2 regions of the Endozoicomonas sp. Z74 genome follow, and region 2 is predicted to be linked to the other one. Evidence: predicted binding sites of a transcription regulator. Region 2 holds the regulator's gene; the other holds the start of a gene.

Region 1 (8,346 bases), on a different contig from region 2:
TTCAGGGTTAGGGGTTGGGCATTTGGGCTGGTTACCTGCGGAGAATGCCGCAAAGTAAGGTGCTCCCATATCGTCAGTCTCAGCCATGGTGACGGCATAGTAATTCCGGTTCCATGCATTCCAGTCAGGGGCATCGAAATGGTGCTTGAGAATCAATGTCCCCCCCATGACGATAAAGGCGGCATGATCAGCCTTGATCACCGGCTCCCCGGCCAGCCAGTTATCCACCCTGAAATTATCCCGGTCATACACATATTCGGCGTAATCACGGGTGGCCAGAGGATCCTGGGCGGCACCAATATCCCCAAACAACCAGGTCTCATTGGACATCTGGTTGTTATTGGGCAGCGGCCCATGATCATCATTAGTCCAGGTAATAAACTGATTGCCGTTTATGGTATCCGAAGAACGTTTGACCAGCTGCCGGAGGTACTCTTTGTAGAGCTTCAGGTTTTGATTGTCCGGATACATTTCCACCGCCTTATAAGCAGCCGGCAGAAACTTCATGCTGATGTAGACCTGGGGTTGGGGGTTATCCGCATGGGGTTTGCCATTGCGATCATAATGCCTGACAAAATGCCCATCCACCGTTCGAACGCCCCCGTAGCCATCAGGGTGGAGGCCGGCATGTCGCTGTATCAACAACTCGACCAGAGTTTCAATGTCCGGGTCCGGCCTGACCTGGTCAATGGCCATTAACAGAAACAAAGCCCAGCCGACATTATCCGCCACCGGATCTCTATTAGGAGCACTCCCCGACTGGACAATCTTGCTGATCAGAAAACCTTCCCGGCCCGTCACATTGCCGGTACCGGACAGGCCGCCATGGTCAATCAGGCTTTTGATGGCAGCCGTATACTGACCCAGCTCATCCTCAAGCCATTGATCGTAACTGAGCCGGGCATCGCGACTGTCCGACATCATCAGAACCTGCTCACTGGCCAGCATCATTCTGCCATCCGCGGTGGCGGCGATATCCGTGACTTCAGGCGCTACCGGAGTGTAAGCCACAGGGGTTACCCCCCCTCCCTGGCGCAGTTCAGCCATAGGGACCTTGAGAACGCGCCCTCCTCTCTGAACCTGCTCCAGCATATAAAGCCCCTGGGAGTCGTCGCTGCCATACACCCTTCCCATGGTCAGACCAGCCAGCCCCTCTCCTTTGGCGATCACTGACTTTCCACTGCCGTCGGGGTGCATCTTCATAAGGCTGGTGGCGGTGGTTGCATAAAGCGTGTTGCCTGGCATATCCACAGCCAGTCCCGTTACCGGCGCGCTGGTAGGAGTCAACTGACGGGCAAATTCCCACTGACCGGTATAGGCCACATTACGGCTGGCATCATAGCGGTAAATGCCTGAGTCACTGCCCACATACAACTGACCTTTAAAATAAGTAAGGCCATACCGGCCGGAGCCCTGCTCAGAAAGGGTGACCCGATCAAAGACTTTAAGCGCTTCAGTGTTGGTATTAAAAGAGAGAATCGCGTCTCTGTCCTGCCCGGCTTCACCGGAGCAGACGGCCAGGTAAAGAAAACGGCCTGAAGGCGTCAGCGTCATGCCACAGACACCGCTGTTTCCGGAAGATTCAGAAGAGCCCGCAGAAAAACTCATCCCTGCGACAGTGGCAATATCACCGGCATCGATACGGTGTAAAACCTGTTCACGAACATCCCTGATCTCGATATAGTCCGCCTCAGTATCGGCCACCGCATACAGACCGGAAAGCTGGGCTGCACTGACCATGGAGGCACGACTGCTGTCAAATGCCCAGTCCTCCATCTGCACATAAGCGGGTATTTCCGGATCAGGGCCCGGAGGGAGGCCGGCACTGTTATCAGTCTCATCCCCCCCACAACCTGTCAGCAACAAGGCTGCAGAACCCAGCAGAGCACAACGAACCGCCCGGCTCATTGGCAACAACCACGATTGATCATCCATAGTGTATTTCACCCACTTCTCCCCATACCTTTCTTAAACTGATTTCGGTTCAGTCGCTTTCCGGAAACCAAAAAAAAACCCTGCAGGACTTATCAGCCACTGATCCACACAGACCTGAAGAATGAGGGGCAACAGGCCTGCCTTCTTTTCGATATAACATCGATAAAAAAAGCGGTTCAGCATTTGATAAACCCAGGCAGGGTTAAAGACATCAGCGACCAACCGATGACATTCTCAAAATAATCAAGAGTTCTGTTTCTTATTACGCCCCTGGCGTTTGGCCCGCTTGGCGGCTCTCTTGGCTTCAATGGCCTCTTTCTGCTCCTCGGGCATCAGGCTGTCCTTGTCCGGATAGTGAGTGGCCATCAGTTCACGCATTTTTTCAGGATTATCCCGCGCCTCAAAAATCTTCAGCACCGGATCATCATTGCTCTTCATCCAGGTTTCCAGCCTGGCACGGTATTCCTGTACCAGCTTCTTATATTCCGGATTGTTAACCAGGTTCCGGGTGTTACCAGGATCGTTATTCAAGTCAAAAAACTCTTCCGGCACCCGTTTGCGGAAATAGTCCGCTCTTTTCTGTTGCTCAGCATCACCGGAGCTTTTCATCAGATTAATCGTGGCCCGGTCATACCCTACCCGAAACTGGGAAAAGCCCGTGAATGCATTAAATGTGTAGCCATAGTCCCTGCCCTGAATGGCCCGCATGGGGGTGGCCGGACCGCCGATTTTGTAGTCAATCTGGGAGAAGGCAAAGTCACGGTTATCCTGCTTTTCCCCCCGCAACAGCGGCAACAGAGAGCGACCATCAACCGTGTCGGGAATGTCAACACCCGCCGCCTCCAGCATGGTGGGCATCAGATCCACCAGGGATACCACATGCTCTTTATCCACATGACCGTTCTTCAGGCCGCCCTTTGGCCACTGAACCAGTAAAGGAGTTCTGGTGCTGGCCAGGTAAGTATTGGCTTTGGCAAACGGGAAAGGAGAACCATTATCCGATACAAACATCACCAGGGTATTGTCCGCCACACCGGTTTCGTTCAATGCATCCAGAACTTTGCCTACGGTGTCGTCCAGTCGACGCACGGAATTGTAATAGTGGGACAGATCAAGACGAACTTCAGGGTAATCCGGCAAATAAGAGGGTACTTTTACCTCATCCGGTGAATAGAGCCTGGATGGTTTTTTCTCATCATTGCCCAACCGCCTTGCTTCGGGATCATAAAAAACCCGGTGAGGATCGTGGGAGTTAACCATTAAAAAGAACGGTTTTCCGGCCTTTTTACTTTGTTCAATATAAGTTTTGGTTCGCTCATGATAGAGCTGTGGAGAACGCCCAGCCCCCAGGTCATTGGCATCGTATGAGTAATCCCAGCGATAATTCATGTCCGGTGTGGAATGACTGACTTTCCCCAGGATACCGGTTCGATACCCTTTACCCGCCAGAGTAGTCATGATGGTGGGGACTTTCTTCTTCATATGAATAAAGCCCATCATACCGGAATGGGTACTGTACATTCCGGTCAGCATACTGGACCGGCTTGGCTGGCAGATGGCATGGTTGACATGGGCATGTTCGAACTGAACTCCCTGTCGCCCCAAACGATCCAGATTAGGGGTCAGATCCGGCAACTCGTTGTCGAACAGGCTGTATGCCTCATAGCCAAGATCATCCGCTGTGATCAGCATAATATTCACCGGAGCACTTTCTGCCCACGCCCAGGAAGAAGCGACCAGACAGCCAGTAGCCAGACTTGTGGTCAACCCTCTGGTCAGAAAAGCAGTTGTTTTTTTCATAGACAAAACGCCCTGGTACTGAGAGGCCATCAGAAAAACAGTGTCTCTTAAAGACGGCTGTAATATAAACGTTTCACTGAACTCGAATCAAGGCGCTCGAAGTTTGCTGAAACAGCCTAGGAAAGGAGAACCTCTGTCCATAAATACCCGGCCTCAGGCCTTTTCAGCAAATTGCCGTCTTGTTCTCAACCAACAGAAAATAACATTTTTTTGATATACGTCAGTTTTCCTGCAGAGGAATGTCTACGCTTTGTCTGCAGCCACTGAATATAAGGGCTGCTCACTTCTATCGGGCCCTCGAAAACAACAACTGCACCTCACTTCTGAACAATAGATAGCCGAACAAGTGCAATTTATGACCCTGATCAATGTGACTCTTTAATCAGTTGCGTTCTCTGTTGACGCCTTTCAACAACTGCCGTATGTTTTTGGCCAATGTTGAAACGTTTCTTTCATGAAATCGTTACTCTAACTTTTCTGCTACGCCTGACAGGCTGGCCTCCAGTTCTCAGCACCTTATTTGAATGGAAGGTTGTTATGAAAATGAATTTTGGAAAAACCCTCTCATCTCTGGTTGCCGGCCTGGCCCTGGCCTGCTCTGTCAATGTCTCCGCTGCGGACATCAGCCCCAAAGCCATGAACAAGATTGAAAAAGACGTGGCTACCATGGCCCAGGTTATGGATCTGAATAAGCAACAGGCTGAGAAAGTGACGGCACTGAAAACCACCCTGTTTATCAATAACCGGGACACCCGAAAGAAATATGCGAACGATCCATCAGCATTGAAAGAAGCCCGCAAAGCCAATATGAGAGCCTACCAGAAAGCTCTGACCAACTCTGTTTCCCAAAAGCAGATGCAGGCATTCAGAGCCTTTCGAAAAGAGCAGATGGCCCAGAAGAAAAAGGGCTGAATCCGCCGTCATCCTCTGACAGCCCGACAAGGGATGGATCGCTTATTCATAGCGGTTTTATACAATGTGCGGGCTGCCCCCTCAAAGCCATCGCCAAAGCGATGGCTTTTTTATGGATCACCCAGGAAATCCAATGAAAATAATGTTTCGTGCCTCAGTCAGAGTTTTCCTGCTTGGCATTCTGTTACTGACCGGAGAAACCGCCATGGCAAAGACCAGGACCATTGCCTGCGTAGGCGACAGCATCACCTTTGGCCTCACCGTTGAAAACCGTGACGTCTATTCCTATCCAGCCGTTCTTCAAACCCTCGTGAATGAACACTGGAAGGTCATGAATTTTGGTGAAAATGGCGCAACCGCCATAAGGGACACCCCTAAATTCACCCCCTATGTCAAAAGACGCTCCTACCATAAAAGCCTGGACTCAAACCCTTCCATCGTCGTCATCATGCTGGGCGCCAATGATTCAAAACCGGCTTTCTGGGACAGAAAGGCCTATCGGGATCATATGGTTACCCTGATCAATGAATACAAGTCACTTCCAACCCGGCCTGAGATCTTCCTTGGAACCCCGGTGAAGAGCTTCACCACTAAACAGGGGCCCTGGGATGTCAATGAGGGCAACCTTTCTGTAGCCCGGGATATCATTGCCAGCGATATTGCCAGAGTCACCGGAAGCACCCTTATTGAAGTGACTCCTCTACTGGACAGCAAATCGTACTTCTCCCCCGACGGTGTCCACCCTAATAAAGTAGGGGCAAAAGCGATTGCCAAAGCCATTTTTGCCGGTTTAAAAGATCACCTCTGAATCCGCAACCCCTGAAACAGGGCCTGCCGGGCAGGCTCTTCCACCCGACCTTTCCCTGCAGACAAACCTCTAAAACAAAAGCATGCAAACCACAGCGCTACCCAAGTTAAGAATCTCCGCCCTTGCCCTCACTGCCAGCCTGGTTGCCGGCTGCGCACCGGCCGAAAACAACAGCAACGTCATCAAGCCCGAGGGGGAAAAATACCAGCCAACCCCGGAATCTCTCAGCCACTACGAGGTGCCCGAATGGTATCAGGACGCCAAATTTGGCGTCTGGGCTCACTGGGGTCCCTATTCGGTGCCAGAATACCGGGGTTACCATGCTGCGGAATGGTATCCAAGGCATATGTACAGCCGGAAGAACAACGAAAATAACTTTTTCAAACACCACAGTGAACACTATGGTGATCCCGCCGAATTTGGCTACAAGGACTTGATCCCTTTGTTCAAGGCCGAACAGTTTGACCCGGATAAGTGGATGGATCTGGCGGTTGAGGCCGGGGCTAAATTCTACACCGTTGTCGCACAGCATCACGACGGGTTTGCCATGTATAACAGCCAGCACACCCGCTGGAACTCCGTTGAAATGGGCCCGGAGAGAGACATCACTGGCGAGCTGCTCGAAGCCGCCCGAAAACGGGGACTGAAAACCGGCGTTTCCAACCATTTCGCCTTTAATCTTGAATATTACCGGATGAACCATGAAGAGGGCGGCGACGTTGGTCCCGACACTTACGACCTCTATGGGCATGGTAAAGCGGTGGATCAATGGTATCTGGAGCGATGGTGGAACCGAACAACTGAAGTCGTCGATATTTACCAGCCCGACCTTTACTACTTCGACTGGGGCTGGAACAAATGGCCGGAATTCGAACAACCCAGAAAGGATTTCCTCGCCTATTTCTACAACAAGTCGATAGCGTTCGGCAAAGGCACTTTTGGCCAGCCCGGCGTAGTGATGAACTTTAAAAACAAGCGTATGCTGCCACAAGGAAGCGCTGTTCTGAATATGGAAAGGGGACGCTTTAACCGGATCCTGCCCATGACCTGGCAACAGGACACTTCCATCAGCAAGCATTCCTGGAGTTATGCCAGAAACGATGAATACTGGTCTGCCAACGAACTGGTGGATCAACTGGTGGATGTGGTGTCCAAAAATGGGGTCGTAATGCTGAATTTCGGTCCCCGTGCCGACGGTTCAATCCCTGAGGAATATACCTCCCGACTCAGGAAAATCGGCCAATGGCTGAAGCTTAATGGCGAAGCGATCTACAAAACCCGTCCGTTCCAGATATACGGCGAAGGGCCAACGGTGGTTACCCATGAAAACAGGAAGGCACTTCATGACTACGGCTACCATTATAAAGCTCAGGATATTCGCTTTACCCGAAGCAAGGATAACAGAACCCTGTATGCCATCGCACTGAACTGGCCCGGCGACGGAAAGGAGCTAGTGATCACTTCGCTCAACAAAAAGGCAATGAATCTGTCCAGCCTCCAATCGGTAACCATGCCCGGGGTCGAGGGTGAGCTTGGCCATCGCCAGACCGATAAAGGCCTGATCGTGACCATGCCCGGTGAAAAACCCACGAACTATGCCCACCCGGTCATTCTTCGTTTTTCTGAAAAGCTCCCTTTATTAGCTAACTGACCGAACCCTGTCTTCCATGGGTTTCCATGGAAGACATCAATCACCCTCTCCTGAACAATGCCACCTTTTCCAACCGCCCTTGAAACCCGTCCAGAAACCACTTCTGAACAGGGGTCAACAACAGCCAGGGCAGTACCAGCAGGCAGATGGCCAGAGACCCCATATAAATATCGGTAAACCAGTGAGCACCCACCATAATACGGGGCAGGCTGAACAGCACCACAAATGCGACACCCAGCCACTTGGCCGGCCAGGGGAAGTAACGAAGCATAAAGGCCGCAAAAATCATCAGCATCATGCCGTGGTCCCCAGGAAAGCTATTGCTGGAAGCATCCTTGGTCGGCCAGTCCAGAAGCTGTGTCAAACGCACGGCGTCCGGCAGATAAAGAGAAGGGCTGGGGCGCTCAAAAGGCAGCAGATTAGCTAGCTGCTTACAGACCAGAGCCACCAGCACCATCAGCAGCCCAATGGCTACTACCTGAAGGCGATCCCGGCGCCCCCCGTGGAAATAAAAGTGCCCCATCACCAGCAGCATGGCAACCAATGACACCAGATCAAACAGACGGTAATTCATCACCGCAAGTACATGGCGCCAGACAGAGCTCACAATGATCCAGTGGTCAAAATACCGGAAAATACCCTGGTCCCAGATGGACCAGAAGCCATGATCCGGCAGCAGTAGCCAGCTCAGGGCGATGGCAACACCCACAGCGTTCAGCAAGGCAATGGACAGTAAGTTCTTCACAGGCGACATCAGGCTTTCCTGTTATACAGTCAACGGCAGACGTTCATTTCAACAACCTGCAGCTCCACCAGAAAGCAGGCTACAGATTGTCCGTTAAAACCGCCGAAGATACTCCTGCCCGACTCTGTAAAGTAACCCGGAATTAACGAAGCGATAAACGGCTAGCCCTCATTCCAGAGGGGACGCTACAACCGGGGGTCCTGCTTGACCACTGAAATATTGCGAACAACAGCGGTTTGCACGCCTCCAGCCTTGCCAACTTCCTGACTGAAACGGAAAAAGACCCGCAAACGGTCCTCAAGCTCATCCAGCCTTCGGCCCGAAAAGTGAAATTCACGATCAGTGACACTGAAGCGGATCACATCGCCTCCTTCTTCCCTGGTTTTCTGGTTACCGCGGAAGACCTGGGTAAAAATCATCATCTCCCCTCCACTGCCTGTCACAGTATCCGCTTCTGCAGAAATAATATAACGGGTGCTCAGAGGGTCATTCGGG
Region 2 (8,346 bases):
TCCAGCTCCAGTCCCTTGAAATCAAACAGACTGTTATCGGCCATCTGGGAAGGGGCGATGTTTTGGGTGGCGGAAAAGATAGACTCGATGCGGCTTGGGTGTTTTTTCTCCCACTCGGCCAGCATTGACTTGATATTCTGCCGCTGTAGATTTTCCTGGGAGCCGCAGAGGTTGCAGGGGATGATTGGGAACGCCATCTGCTCAGAAAAGTGGGCGATGTCTTTTTCCCTGCAGTAGGCCAGGGGACGGATCACGATGTTTCTGCCGTCATCCGATCGGAGTTTAGGGGGCATTGCCGACAGCCGGGAACCATAAAACATATTAAGGAACAGCGTCTCAACAATATCATCCTTATGGTGACCCAGGGCGATTTTTGTGGCACCAATGTCCTCTGCAAAGGCATAAAGTGTTCCCCTTCTTAGCCGGGAGCAGAGGCCGCAAGTGGTTTTTCCCTCGGGAATTTTTTCCTTGACCACGGAATAGGTGTCACGGTTGATAATATGGTAATGGATTCCCAGTTGATCCAGGTATTCCGGAAGGACATGCTCAGGGAAGCCGGGCTGTTTCTGGTCCAGGTTGACGGCGATCAGCTCAAAATTGACTGGGGCGCTTTTCTGGAGGCTCATGAGAATATGCAGCATGGTGAAGCTGTCTTTGCCTCCGGACAGGCAGACCATGACCCGGTCGCCTTCCTCAATCATGCGGAAGTCTTCGATGGCTCTTCCGGCCAGGCGCCTCAGTTTTTTCTGAAGCTTGTTGAAATTGTATTTCTCGGAACCGGTGAGTTGGGTCGAAGTCATAGGCTTATAAGCGGGCCGTGGATGAAAGCGGCTCATTATATCGGCAGGATGAGTATCCACCAAGTCAGTGTTTAACGTGCTCTTACCTGTTGTAGCGTTTCTTTTGGCAAAAAAACGTACAAAGGTCCCATAAAATGTCCTGCCTGGCTCAAGGAAAAATGGAGCTGCCGACTATATCCTCCATAAGGGTGTTACCCTTCGGGGGGGAATGGACTACTATTTGCAGGCAGGATTGCCAGTTCTCATTGATAAACACGTTTGTCCTTTTAAATGTCCAGATGCCCATAGCGGTAGAAGAACAGATTGTGCTGCCCTCATCCCTGAAACCTGGGAGAGCAAACTGTTGTTCACGGCCCGGTTTAGAAAAGCCTGTGGCTGCATGTTGTTCATGGCAAAAATAACAATGGATTGATCCAGAGTTTTGAAAAGGGGAAGACTGATGACCGATCACAATAAACTGCGTACCAGGCTGCTTGAGCGGCGAGATGAACTGAATGTACGGCTGGGTAATATCAAGCGCGATGTTACCCGCAAAACCAGTGCGGACTGGTCAGAGCAGGCTCAGGAGCGTGAGAACGATGAAGTGATGGACGCTCTTGGTAATGAGGCCACTCTTGAGTTGCAGAAGATAAACCGGGCCCTGGACCGGATGGATGAAGGGGAGTACGGCTATTGCACAGCCTGTGGGGCCCAGATTCCTGAAGGCAGGCTGGAGGTGATGCCCTACGCCGATCTTTGTGTGGGGTGTGCCGAGTCTAAGGAGGGGGTTTAGCCCCCCCCTTTCGCCAGATTCAGGCGGGTTTGGCGCTGGTGAGGTGGTAATAGGCCTTCTCATCCTGGGAAGAGCCGGATTCAATAATTAATTGCTGGTAACTGTCTGAAAAGCTCTGGACGGTGCCGGGGTTTCGGCTGTGAAAGTATTTTTGCCAGAGTTTCCCCAGTGCCATGGTATCTTCTTCGTCAATCTTCTCTATAGTGATACCGGTTCGGTGGTAAACCAGCCAGGCAATGGCGGTTGCATAGGCCAGGTTGGTGGCCAGTTCATGGTGGGGGTGTGAAAGGAATTCCCTCTGACTGGCCAGTCCACGGACGCTGCTGGATAACTCTGGCTGTGTCCCAAGGTAGTGGTCCCAGATATTGCGATGCATGCGCGGTGATATCTGGTAAATACCAAGAGCCTGGTGGTTGGCGATTTTCAAATGAAAGCCAAGGCCGGATTCCCTGGCAGCGGTGCCCAGAAGCAGGTTCTCTGCTGTCTGGCTCCACATGGCCAGGTGCTTGAGTGTTGGTCGCACCACATAATGACGCAACTCTCTGGCACAGATACCCATAATTCAAAGTCCTTTTTTATTGCTGTCATCGTTCTACCCCAAAGGGGGTGAAACCGCTTTTTCTGCTGGGTGATTTATCTTGAAAATACCAGTTAATGATCGTCTGTGACAGGGTATTTTCCCTGTTCTTATACGTAAAGTGAGCAGGCGATACCCTTTTGGGCAGTGCCCGTTTTATTGTCTGCCAGCAACCCCTTGCGGTAAGGGCTTGTCAGAAGGAAAACAGGCTTGGTGTTGTGCTTAATGGGGTTATCGTATCATTCCGGATATTCTATAACCCCATTAGTCAGGGGACTTTTATCAGTCGCCTGCAAAAGAACAGAGGGTAAAGGTGGGGATTCCTGCCTGATTCAACTTCTCGGAACCTTTAAGGTCGGGAAGATTGATGATAGCGGCTGCTTCCAACGTGGTAGCGCCTGCCTGGCTGATCAGGTGATGGGCGGCAAGCAGAGTGCCGCCGGTTGCGATCAGGTCATCAACCAGCAGAATGCGGTCTCCGGGCTTCATGGTGTCGTCATGGACTTCCAGGGTGGCGGTGCCGTATTCCAGCTGGTATTCCTGGCTCAGGGTGGTGCCGGGCAGTTTCCCCTTCTTTCGGAACAGTACCAGAGGTTTGTTTAATGTGTAGGCCAGTGTTGAGCCGATCAGGAAGCCTCTGGCATCCAGTGCGCCAATGCGATCCACATCTTTATTCTGGTAGCGTTCCACCAGAGTGTCTATGGTCAGACGCCAGGCCTTCGGGTTTTCAAACAGGGTGGTGATATCACGGAAAAGAATACCGGGCTCAGGCCAGTCCGGGATGGTTCTGATCTGGGATTGAAGGTATTCCAGGGCGGGTAGGCGTTGTTCTGTGGGCATGCCGTTTTGGCTCTGTTTCGGTCAATGATGCTCAGTGAGCACGGGGCTCACTGAATCCAACAGGCTACTGGCAGGGTAGCCCTTCAATCCGGGAAAGCTACCTCAGTTCTCCTCAGGCGCTGGTCACGATCTGGGTGGGGTCGATGGTTTTCCCCCCGGCCAGAGAGCAAAGCTCAACGGAGTTACGAATTTCAATTTCCTTGCCAACCGCTGAAATCAGGCCGTTTTTCTGGAACCTTGTGAACACCCGGCTGACCGTCTCGACGGCAAGTCCCAGGTAGTTGCCCATTTCGTTCCGGGACATGGACAGTCGGAATGACTGGGAAGAGAAACCCCGGCGACGGAAGCGGCTGGCCAGATTGATCAGGAAGGTGGCTATGCGTTCGTCGGCGTTTTTCTTGGACAGCAGCATCATCATCTGCTGATCTTCCCGGATCTTCTTGCTCATCAGGCGCATCAGGTGGCGACGCAGTTCCGGGAACTGATCCGCGAGCCCTTCCAGCTGTTCAAAGGGAATTTCACAGATCATGGTGGTTTCCATGGCCTGGGCAGACACTGGGTAAGTGTCGGTATCCATCCCGCTCAAACCGAGAATTTCGCTGGGCAGGTAGAAGGAGGTGATCTGTTCTTCACCTTCGTTGGTGGCGGTGTAGGTTTTGATCGCCCCTGAACGTACCGCAAATACACTGCTGAACGGATCACCCTCGAGGAAGAGGTGTTCACCCTTTTTCAGAGGGCGACCTCGCTTGATGATGTGATCCAGCTGGTCAATGTCTTTAATGCTGAGAGCCAGCGGCAGGCACAAGGAGCTGAGGCTGCAGTCTCTGCAGGCCACATGGCTTGGCTGTCGGACGTTGGGCTTGGACGTCATTGAGAGGCCTCAAAGTCGTATTGGCAAAATCGACTCAATTTTATGAAAATTGTTAACGAAGTGTAAGCTAGGTAAATACGCAAGTGAATAGCGTTAAAGTAGGTGTTTAATGCTATTGTGGAAACAACTTGTGCCAGTACGTTGTCTCCAGTAACACGATTGCGTCGTTTGTTCAGGGCGTCTCGCCTTGGCAAGCTTCTGAACCAGGCTCTTGACGTAAAGCCCCGTCAACTAAGGGGGGCAGAATACACTGGAGCACCGAGCCGACAGTGTCACAAAAGGTGTGCCACTGTCTGAAGTACGTTCGTTTATTTGTGTTGCCCGATTTTGCACCGATACCGCAGGCAAAGCAATGGTCAATGTTTGACTGGGGGGGTGTCGGACTTATGCTCGAATGCATAAGCCCGGAAGACTGAAGGAGTGGCTACTTTTTCGGTAGCTTTCTGGGAAAAGTCAGATGACTTTTGAGTAGCGGGGGATTGCCTCCTGCTTTTCCGTGGGCTTTGGCTGGTTCAGGTAATGATCGAACTGCATGCAGATGTTCCGGATCAGTAGTTTGCCTCTAGGGGTTACCACAATGCTTCGGTCTTCGTTCAGCGTCAGTAGCTCGTCATTGATCATAGGTTTGAGGCGTTCCAGCTCCTCAGCAAAGTATGTGTCAAAGGTGATGCCGAACTGTGTCTCTATTTTACCGGGTTGGAGCTGGAAGTGGCAGATCAGCTGGGTGATGACGGCCTGGCGGACTTTGTCGTCTTCTGTCATCTGAAGTCCCCGGACCATGGGGAGTCGGCCTTTGTCGATTTTTGTGAAGTAGTCTGATTCTTCCGTGGTGTTCTGGATGTAAGTGTCGCCCACCTGGCTGATGGAAGAGACGCCCATTCCTATAAGATCGCAGTGGCTGTGAGTTGTGTAACCCTGGAAGTTTCTGTGCAGGTTTCCGGTTTCCTGGGCGGTGGCCAGCTCATCATCGGGCAGGGCAAAGTGATCCATGCCAATGTATACGTAGCCCTGGTCCAGCAGCTTTTCAGTCGCTTGCTGCAGGATTTCCAACTTGACCTCCGGAGCAGGAAGGTCGTCGTCATTGATCCTGCGCTGAGGCTTGAAGCGGTGGGGCAGGTGGGCGTAGTTAAACAGCGACAGCCGGTCTGGTGCCATATCGATGACCCGGTCGATGGTATCCATAAAGCCAGGCACAGTCTGGAAAGGTAGGCCGTATATCAGGTCCATGTGAACGGACTTGAAAGCCATGGTTCTTGAAGCATCCAGTACTGATCGGACCATATTTTCAGGCTGAACCCGGTTGACGGCTCTCTGGACCCGTTCATCCAGATCCTGAACACCCATGCTGATGCGGTTAAAGCCAAGATCCCGCAAGGTATCCATCATCGGCCAGTCCACTTCGCGGGGGTCGAGTTCAATGGAGTAATCCGAGGTGTCGCCGCTCGTCAGTTGAAAATGCTGGCCGACCTTACCGATCAGGGCGCGCATTTGCTCGCTGCTGAGAAATGTTGGCGTCCCGCCTCCCAGGTGCAGCTGCTCAACTTTCTGCTCGGGAGAATACAGCTTGCTCTGCATTTCAATTTCACGGAACAAATACTCAAGGTATTTTTCCGAGCGGCTGCGGTGTTTGGTGACAATTTTATTGCAGGCGCAGTAATAGCAGACGTGTGAACAGAAGGGGATGTGGAAATAAAGCGACAGTGGCTTGATGGTAGAGGCGCTGAGTTGAGCGCTGGCCTGGTATAGCTCAGGGTTAAAGGTGTTATCAAATTGAACGGCGGTTGGATAAGAGGTGTAGCGAGGTCCCGACTGGTTATATCGTTCAATCAGGTCTTTATCCCAAACTGGCGCATTTTTCATAATCTGTCTCTGGCCGATCTCTCTGGCTATAAGCTTCGGTGTTTTGAAGCGTGCGGCTGTTTTGTCAATGCTGTGCTGCTGTTGCCGAGTTTTGAATGCTCAAACGTAGCAGTCTTATTGATGAATAGCTGTATTTTTTAAAAGTGTAGAGAAAGCTAAACCTGTATTCCTTGATGCGTGTCAATACGGGGCTGCCGAATTGGAATCAGTAGTTATCTGTTTCGATGAAAATATGAACACAGGCTGGAGGGGATTGCATATTACATGGGCTGAGGATGATTTGCGAGTATCAAATTCAGAAAGAAGAGCGCTTTCCGGTTATGTCGGAAGCGGCTAATGATGCGCTATCAATGTCATCAGCCATTCCTGGTGGGGGCCAGGCATGGCCCAGGCGCCAAACAGAATCACCATGATGCCGGCCATATTGCGGGTAAAGCTGGCTTGGATGAACTGGCTGAGCTGGCGGGAGAAGGCGCCGATCAGAAAAACCGCGGGCAGGGTGCCCAGCCCGAAACAGAACATGGCCAGTGCTCCGGTGACCGGTGAGCCCTGGCTGGCAGCCCAGACCAGATTGCTATAGACCAGGCCGCAGGGCAGCCAGCCCCAGAGCATCCCCAGTATCAGTGCGTTGCCTGGGGATTGTATGGGCAGAAGTTTGCTGGCTATGGGTTGAATATAACGCCATAGTTGCTGCCCGGCGCGCTCAAAGTAAGTCAGTCCTCGCCACCACCCTGTGAGATAGAGGCCCATGGCGATCATCATCAATCCGGCAAAATAACGCAGCGCCATTTTCGCCCAGGGACTGAGATCACCCAGAAACCAGCCGATACCGGCCAGTAGAAAGCCGGCCAGGGCATAGCTCAGCAAACGGCCGCAATGGTAGAGCAGCATCAGCCCGAGCACCTGGACCCGGCTTTTACCCTGAATGGAAAGACTCAAGGCGGATGTGATTCCCCCACACATGCCAATGCAGTGGGCACTGCCCAGCAGGCCCAGAGTCAGTGCGGTTATAAAAATGGATAGATCACTCATACTGCTTCCAGATCTTTGTGTGTAGCTCTGTTTAGTGTTCTGGTGTATGCCACCGGCATTTTCCGCTCATGGCTGTTTGGATGTCTCAGGGGTTGACGACGGTTGACTGTTTCTGGTTCGAGTTTCCGACTCCGGTTCGTCAAACAGAATGCTGTGTGCCGGTCCTTCCAGGTCATCAAACTGGCCATCATCCACGGCCCAGAAAAACACTTTGATGGCAAGGGCGACCAGAATCAGGGCCAGGGGGATCAGGATAATCAGGCTTTCCATAGGTCAGAACGATGCTCCTGTTGATTGTCCGGGGTGGGGCTGAGATTGAGCGTCTGCTGTCTGCTGACCGGGTTTCTTTCTGGTTGTGGTTTCTGTCTTGTTGCCTCCCTGCCGGCTTAGCCGCAGAGCATTGCCAACCACAATCAGAGAGCTGAGTGCCATACCGATGGCCGCCATCCAGGGGGCGACCATGCCTGCAGCGGCCAGTGGCAGGGCAGAAAGGTTATAGCCCAGAGCCCAGGCAAGGTTCTGGCGGATGATCTTCCGGGTTCTATGGGTGAGGATAAACGCATCCGCAAGCCGCTCAAGGTGGCCGGATATCAATACCGCATCAGCGCTGGTTCGTGCAAGATCTGAGGCATTTCCCATGGCCATGGAGATATCTGCCCCGGCCAGAACCGGTACGTCATTAATACCGTCACCTACCATCAGGACATGCTGGCCTTTTTGCTGGAGCGTCTGGATAAACGACAGTTTTTCGTCCGGGCTGGTCCCGGACTGCCACTGGGTAATGCCCAGTTCCAGGGCCGTGGCAGCCACCACCGGCTCGGCATCCCCACTGAGCAGGGTGACTTCTTTGCCCATGCTATGCAGGCGGCTGATGGTAGCAGCGGCCTCCGGGCGCAGGCTGTCGGTAATCCGGAACCAGCACAAGGGCTGGTTGTTACGGGCCAGCAGCAGCCATTGTCCTGTTTTGGCCGGTGTCGTCGGGGTGTGTTCGGGGCAGGCAAAACCGGGGCGCCCAATTCGATAACGGGTGCCGTCTATCTCCCCTTCCAATCCCTGGCCGAGATGGTTGGTTACATTATGCGCTGGACTGGAAAGAGGGTCGTCTAAACCGGTAAATGCCCGGGCGATGGGGTGTTCTGAGTGGGCTTCCAGAGCGGCAGCAAACTTTGTCAGCTGCTCTGTAGAGTTTTTCTCCTGAGAGGCTGAACCATTGACGGGGAGCACCTCTGCCAGGGAGAGCTCTCCCCGGGTAAGGGTACCGGTTTTATCGAAAATCACGTGGTCGATGGCCGCCAGTCCTTCCAGAACATGTCCCCGGGTTACCAGAAGCCCAAGGTTGTGCAGATAGCCAGTTGCCGCTGTCAGGGCCGCAGGGGTTGCCAGGGAGAGGGCGCAGGGGCAGGTGACCACAAGTACGGAAAGGGTGATCCAGAAGGCATCCTCCGGGGCAATGCCGGACCAGCCCCAATAGACGAAAATGGCCACCAGCAGGACGCAGGCCACAAACCATCCGGCCACTCTGTCGGCCAGGCGGGCAATGGCGGGTTTGTCCTGCCGGGCCCGTTTGAGCAGCTGAATGATGCCTGCCACCCGG

The links. Region 2 encodes FNR, which switches genes on or off when oxygen is low (the NO sensors DNR and NnrR bind a similar motif). Its sites were predicted from a motif close to TTGATNTANATCAA; they were not measured.
Region 1: a site for FNR is predicted at 3,946-3,959, ahead of ACNRUY_RS05030 (sulfatase family protein). Genes of this name have one in related genera too.

What each region holds. Positions count from the first base shown of each region.
Region 1 is NZ_JBLYZI010000011.1:14,791-23,136, forward strand. Features, by position in the region: gene ACNRUY_RS05025 (hypothetical protein) at 1-1,935, opposite strand, end outside; gene ACNRUY_RS05030 (sulfatase family protein) at 2,179-3,735, opposite strand; gene ACNRUY_RS05035 (hypothetical protein) at 4,273-4,647, shown strand; gene ACNRUY_RS05040 (GDSL-type esterase/lipase family protein) at 4,781-5,455, shown strand; gene ACNRUY_RS05045 (alpha-L-fucosidase) at 5,538-7,106, shown strand; gene ACNRUY_RS05050 (phosphatase PAP2 family protein) at 7,147-7,860, opposite strand; gene ACNRUY_RS05055 (hypothetical protein) at 8,037-8,346, opposite strand, start outside.
Region 2 is NZ_JBLYZI010000013.1:53,268-61,613, reverse strand. Features, by position in the region: gene ttcA (tRNA 2-thiocytidine(32) synthetase TtcA) at 1-800, opposite strand, end outside; gene ACNRUY_RS05980 (TraR/DksA family transcriptional regulator) at 1,240-1,572, shown strand; gene ACNRUY_RS05975 (hypothetical protein) at 1,592-2,131, opposite strand; gene ACNRUY_RS05970 (adenine phosphoribosyltransferase) at 2,432-2,989, opposite strand; gene fnr (fumarate/nitrate reduction transcriptional regulator Fnr) at 3,102-3,860, opposite strand; gene hemN (oxygen-independent coproporphyrinogen III oxidase) at 4,314-5,720, opposite strand; gene ACNRUY_RS05955 (sulfite exporter TauE/SafE family protein) at 6,054-6,752, opposite strand; gene ccoS (cbb3-type cytochrome oxidase assembly protein CcoS) at 6,819-7,022, opposite strand; gene ACNRUY_RS05945 (heavy metal translocating P-type ATPase) at 7,026-8,346, opposite strand, start outside.